One region of the Paenarthrobacter sp. TRD_SC_7 genome, then DNA from elsewhere that is predicted to be linked to it. Evidence: riboswitches for the same ligand, from Rfam matches in the RefSeq annotation. Region 1 holds a riboswitch; the other holds the start of a gene.
The links. Region 1 has a riboswitch for S-adenosylmethionine ahead of AC0J5Z_RS04730 (DUF1737 domain-containing protein). Riboswitches for the same ligand answer to the same signal wherever they lie in the genome.
Positions count from the first base shown of each region.

Region 1 (3,202 bases):
GACAGCGAAGGGCCGGTGTGCCGCATGAGCTGCTTGACGGGACCGTCGATGAATTCCTTGGTGCCCAGGATTGCACCGCCAAGGACGCGTCCCTGACCATCGATGTGCTTGGTGCCGGAGTACACGATCACGTCCGCACCCAACTCACCGCAGCGTTGCAACAGGGGAGTGGCAAAGACATTGTCGACGACGACAGTTGCCCCGGCGGCGTGCGCCAGTTCGCTGACGGCAGCGATATCGACGATCTCCTGCATCGGGTTGGACGGAGACTCGAAGAACACCGCAGTGGTGGGTTCCGACAGGGCTTCACGCCACTGTTCCAGGTCAGGTCCGTCCACGAAGACCGTCTCGACGCCCCAGCGCGGCAGGATCTCATTGAGGATCACGAAGCATGAGCCGAACAGCGAGCGGGCAGCAACCACGCGGTCACCGGCAGCCAGCAGGGCACCCAATGCGGTGAACACCGCGGACATGCCGGACGCCGTCGCAAAGCATGCCTCGGTTCCTTCAAGCAGGCGGAGCCGCTCCTGGAACGTTGCCACGGAGGGGTTGCCGTAGCGGGAGTAGACGAAGCGTTCATCCTCACCGGTGAAGGCGCGTTCAGCTGCAGCAGCGGATTCGTAAACGAAGCCGGAGTTCAGGAAAACGGGCTCGGACGTTTCCTGGAAATTGGTACGGGCAAGGCCTCCGCGGACGGCCTGGGTGTCCGGGCTCCAGCCAGCGGCGTCGGGATTGAAAGTCACTTACTCGGTCCCCAGGTTCGTCGGAAGGCCACGGTTTTTCCAGCCATTTACGGTGCGCTCGCCGTAGCGGTCCGGTTCGCCTTCGAAACCTTCCAGGACGTTGTAGGCAGTGAATCCAGCCTGCGTTGCCGCAATGGCGGCCGAGATGGAGCGTTGGCCGGAACGGCAGATAAAGACGAGCTCCACGGCGTCGTCCTCGGGTGCCTGTTGCTGCAGGTCCTCGATGAAGCGGGAGTTGGGGATGCCGCCGGCGAGGTTCCACTGGATGAACAGGGGATCGTTCTCGGTAGCTTTGGTATCGGGGATGCCGATGTGGGCCCATTCGCCCTCGGTACGGACATCCACCAGGATGGCGCCCTCTTCAAGCTTGGCCCACGCGTCCTGCGGGGTCAGGTCACCTGCATAGCTCATGCGTGGCCCTCGAATGCTTCTTCGTCGTCGTAGTTCTCCAGCTGGTCAACTGCATTGGCGACGGCGGCATCAGCGTTGGCGATCGCAGCGGGTAGCACGATTGCTTGGGCAACGATGACGTCCGTGCCGTTGAAGGTGGCTGCCGGGCTGCCATGGAGCACATAGCCCTCGGCGAGTGAATTGTGGATGCGCTCGCAGAAATCACGGTTGTCCGGGCCTGTAATCAGCCGGTAGGAGAGTTTTTCTTCAGTGGGTTCAGACATTGCTGGTGCTCCTCAGTCACGCTTGCAGTTCGAATTGTCGATACGCCGAGTAGTCACCTGAGGCACCCCGCCGGAGAGAGGGTTGCCGACCAGCAAGTCAGGGCTTTGCGCTGGTACTCATTACTCAAGAAAAACGTAACATCCACGGGCGTCGGGCTGCACTTGCAGGTGGTTTCGTCGTCGTCATGTTGCGTAATCGGCGGCTGCTTCAGCTAGTGGTTCCTCAGCGCGCGAACTGCGGCGCCGACGGTGGGGAAGAAGTGGTCGGGCGTAAATCGGGCTGCCGTTCCGAGGCGGATCAGCTTGTCCTTAACCGGCCCTTTGAGCTCGGCGAACACCAGATCGACGCCGTGACGGGCCAGCCATTCATCCAGCGTGACGAGGTCGTCCAAGGCCGTGGTGTCGATCCCGGTGATCGGCTCGGCCGCGAGGATGACGTGGGTAACGGGGTCTTCGGCCTCGTCCGGGGCCTCGTCAAATTGTTCCCGAACGAAGCTGGCCAGAACCTGCCCATTGCCGAAGAATAATGGCGCATCGAAGCGGAGGATCAGAAGTCCCGGGATTCGTTCGCCTTCAGGGTGGCGGGCGAGATCGTGGTAGCCGGGCCGCCCATCCTGCGAGCCGAGTTCGGTGCGGTAGGGGTCCCACGCCCGGCGAACGAAGTCCAGAAGAGCCAGGATGATGGCCACCACGATTCCCTGGAGGACACCCACCGTGAGGACGCCCAGGAAAGCTGCGAGCATCACCACGGACTCGCTACGGCTCAGTCCCAGAAGACGCCGGACCCCAGCCGGATCCGCGAGGGCAATCGCCGCGGCGATCACGACGGCGGCCAAGGTGGCGGACGGCAGGTACTCGGTCACACCGGGAGCCAGCAGCATGAAGGCCAGCACCAGCACTGAACCCACCACGCCGGTCATCTGGGATTTTGCGCCGGCATCCACGGCTACCGGGGTCCTTGAGGTGCTGCCGGAGATCGGGAATCCCCCCAGTAGGCCGGTGGCAGCGTTGGCCGCCCCAAGCGCTGCCATTTCCCTGTTCCCGGAAACCTTCTTTCCTTCTTTGGCCGCCAGTGTTTGGGACAACACGCCCGTGTCCGCGAAGGCCATGAGGGCGATGCCAGCAGCTGCGGGAAGCAGAGCGAGGGCGTCCGCCCAGCCAATACCGCCGAGCGCGGGCATCGGGAGGCCCTGCGGCAGGACTCCGGTGACCTTCACGTCGTCGCTAAGGCTCCAAACGGCCGTTGCAACGCATGAACCGACCACCGCCAGCAGGACGCCGGGCACTTTCCATTTCAAAAGTCGCGGGATCCAGATGAGGGCCAGCGAACCTATGCCCAGCAGCAGCGCAGGGAGATTAACGCCCCCGGTGAGCACCCCGGTGGTGACCTTCGCGAGCTTTTGCCAGATGTCGCCGTCGGCCTCTATCCCCAGGAACGCCGGCAGTTGCGACAGGGCCACCAGCAACGCAATTCCGTTCAGGTACCCGAGCCGGATGGGCTTGGACAGTAGGCCGGTGATGGCTCCCAGTTTCAGGGCGGAACCCGCCAGCATGAGTGCGCCGATGAGAATCGCCAGCAACCCGGCCAATGCCACAGACTTTTCGCTGCTGCCCGCTGCCAGCGGCACAATAGCGGCAGCGATCATGGGGGCAAGGGCTGAGTCGGGTCCCAGGACCAGGATTCGGGAAGGCCCCACGACGGCGTACACCAGCAACGGGACCACCGTTGCGTAGAGCCCGGTGACAGGAGGAAGGCCAGCCGCCTGCGCATAGGCCATGCCGGCA
Region 1 covers NZ_CM149587.1:953,012-956,213, forward strand. Annotated here, with positions in the region: gene AC0J5Z_RS04720 (O-succinylhomoserine sulfhydrylase) at 1-743, opposite strand, end outside; gene AC0J5Z_RS04725 (rhodanese-like domain-containing protein) at 744-1,154, opposite strand; gene AC0J5Z_RS04730 (DUF1737 domain-containing protein) at 1,151-1,417, opposite strand; SAM riboswitch class IV at 1,431-1,542, opposite strand; gene AC0J5Z_RS04735 (SulP family inorganic anion transporter) at 1,630-3,202, opposite strand, start outside.

Region 2 (3,202 bases), 1.7 Mb from region 1:
ACAACATATCCTCATAGGCAACAAGTGTTGTCTGTGAGGCACACAACACATCCCCAATCTCCAATCGTCAGCACAGAGAGACTTCGACGCTTCGCAGGAGTATCGTCGAAAACCCCAACCTCCGTGCATCAGCTCCAAGGACCGTTCATGGAATCTTCGGCTATTAACATCGCAATCGTGGTGGTGTACCTGCTCGCCATGCTGGCATTCGGCTGGTGGGGCAAGTCCCGCACCAAGAACAACAGCGACTTCCTGGTGGCAGGCCGCCGCCTGGGACCCTTCCTTTACACCGGCACAATGGCCGCAGTGGTCCTGGGTGGCGCATCCACCGTGGGCGGCGTCGGCCTCGGCTACAAGTTCGGTATCTCCGGCATGTGGCTGGTTGTTGCCATCGGCTCAGGCGTGCTGCTTCTTAGCCTCCTGTTCGCCGGAACCATCCAGAAGCTCAAGATCTACACCGTTTCCCAGATGCTGACCCTTCGCTATGGCAGCACCGCGACGCAGACCTCGGGCATCGTCATGCTGGCCTACACGTTGATGCTGTGTGCAACGTCCACCGGCGCCTACGCCACCATCTTCGTGGTCCTCTTCGGCTGGGAGCGTTGGCTCGCCATCGCCATCGGCGGCGCTATCGTGCTGGTCTACTCCACCATCGGCGGCATGTGGTCCATCACCTTGGCCGACCAGGTCCAGTTCGTCATCAAGACGGTTGGCATCTTCTTCCTCATGCTCCCCTTCGCCCTGAACGCCGCCGGTGGCCTCGATGGCATCCGCGCCCGCGTCGATGAGAGCTTCTTCGACATCGGCGGCATCGGCCTCCAGACGATCATCACCTACTTCGTCGTTTACACCCTTGGCCTCCTCATCGGCCAGGACATCTGGCAGCGCGTGTTCACGGCCAAGACCCCCACGGTTGCCCGCTGGGGTGGCGCCACCGCCGGCGTTTACTGCATCCTTTACGGCTTGGCCGGCGCACTGATCGGCATGGCTGCCAGTGTTGCCCTGTCCGGTGTGGAGATCGCAGCCAAGGACGACGTCTACGCAGAAGTCGCAACCCGTCTCCTGCCCATCGGTATCGGCGGCCTGGTACTGGCGGCTGCTGTCGCAGCCATGATGTCGACGGCGTCGGGCGCACTGATCGCTGCGGCCACCGTTGCCCGCGCAGACGTCATGCCTTTCGTTGCCAGCTGGTTCGGCAAAAAGGTGGACACCTCCGATTCCGATAACCCGGAGCACGACGTCAAGGCCAACCGTTACTGGGTCCTCGGACTGGGGATCGTGGCGATCATCATCGCCATCTCCACCAAGGACGTGGTGGCCGCACTGACCATCGCCTATGACATCCTGGTAGGCGGCCTGCTGGTAGCCATCATCGGTGGCCTGGTGTGGAAGCGTGGAACGGGCATCGCAGCAGCCTGGTCCATGGCGGCCGGTTCAGTGGTGACCCTCGGCACCATGATCATCCTTGAGATCAATGCAGAGGTCCCTCTCGACGGCATCTACGCCAACGAGCCCATTTACTACGGTTTGATTGCCTCTGCTGTGGTGTACGTTGTGGTCTCGTTTGCCAGCAAGCCCACCGATCCGGCAGTCATGAAGGCTTGGACCGACCGTGTTGCCGGCACCCGTGTGGCTGAGGAAGAGCTCAGCACGCCCGCGTCCTAGGCAGGCACAAAGAAACAAGCAATAGTCGACGGCGGCGCCTCCCCATTTCGGGGCGGCGCCGCCTTTGCGTTATGTCCCCCTCCGTTGGAAGGCCCGCTCTGCGCACCAAAACCACCCCAAAGCGCGCAAACCAGGCCCCACAACACACACCCCCTCCGTTGGAAGGCCCGCTCTGCGCGCCAAAACCACCCCAAAGCGCGCAAACCAGGCCTCACAACGGAAGGGCGTGCGGTAGGGTGGTCCAAGCTTCAAGAGATGTGGCGCCAAGCTCCGACTGGCCACACACCAACCCCATGTTCACGGGTGGTTCGGATGAGGAAGCGGCCCGTCCCGGACCAGAGACAACCGAGCGGGCAAGAGCACTCCCCAAGGAGCAGTCCCTTGCCGTACCAAGGCGCCACCCCGGTAAACACAACAGCAGCCAGCACCCCCGCCAATACGGCTGCCCCCACAGTGGCGGTGATCCCCGCCGTCGACCTCTTCCTGGGCACGGTAACCATCACTGCCAGCTCCGGAACCGAGCAGTTCGGACATCCCGAACCGGGGCTGATCGCGCAGGCTCTGGTCCAAGCCGTCCGACCCACGCGCTGGTGTGAGGCGTCGAGAAAGCTGACGGTGACAGTTGCCGCGGTCGGGAAGCGCGAGGGCCTGGAGCGGCACTTTACTCTCAGTCGCGAGGACTAGATTTCCTCGTCCTCCTCGCGGAATTCTTCGGTTTCGTCGATGGGGACCACGCGTTCGTCGTCCTCAGGGGCGTCCACTTCCTCTACCCAGGCCTCGTCCACTTCCTGGTCTTCGGCGTAGTCGTAGGCCGGGTCAGACTCGATGGTTGCCCGTTCCGGGTGGTTGGCGTGTGATTCGGTGGTGTTCATAGTGCAACCTCCGTCTCCGTGGGCCGCGGACAGCCCGTTGAACCGAATGCAGGAATCTAATGCGGGGAGGGTCCCGCCCCTGTTCTTCCATCTGAGCACCGGCTCACGCGAGGGTCAAGGAACGCCCGAAATTACGGTGCGCCGAACATTCCGGCTAAGGAATACCAGCCAAAAATCTGCGCCAATAAGCGGTACAGTGGGCGTGCAATGGGGCCGCAACTACCCCACCCAGCACAGGAGAGAAAGTGCAACAGCACCAGGAATCCCACGGTTCGTCGAGCCCCGCTCCGGACCCCGCCCCTGAACAGGCCGCCCCCGAAAACGCTTCAAAGCAGCCATCGCACGCGGACATCCGCCGGTGGCGCCAGTACTTGGCCGATGAGCGGGCCGAGGCCGCCGTCTACCGCGAACTTGCCCAGCGGCGGGACGGCGAGGAACGCCAAATCCTGCTCGCCTTGGCCGAAGCCGAAGGCAGGCACGAGGCCCATTGGCTTAAGCTCCTTGGTGAGCACGCCGGAATGCCCAAGGCAGCATCCACCCGCAGCCAGTTCCTGGGCTTCCTGGCCCGTAACTTCGGCTCCGTCTTTGTGCTCGCCCTTGCGCAGCGCGCGGAAGGCCGCTCCCCGTACGGTACGGAACCTGCAGCGACCCCGGCGATGGTGGCG
Region 2 covers NZ_CM149587.1:3,869,659-3,872,860, forward strand. Annotated here, with positions in the region: gene AC0J5Z_RS18420 (sodium:solute symporter family protein) at 148-1,665, shown strand; SAM riboswitch class IV at 1,912-2,031, shown strand; gene AC0J5Z_RS18425 (hypothetical protein) at 2,047-2,349, shown strand; gene AC0J5Z_RS18430 (hypothetical protein) at 2,346-2,537, opposite strand; gene AC0J5Z_RS18435 (VIT1/CCC1 transporter family protein) at 2,783-3,202, shown strand, end outside.
Region 2: linked by a shared signal. The riboswitch ahead of AC0J5Z_RS18425 (hypothetical protein) and the one ahead of AC0J5Z_RS04730 (DUF1737 domain-containing protein) in region 1 are both predicted to bind S-adenosylmethionine.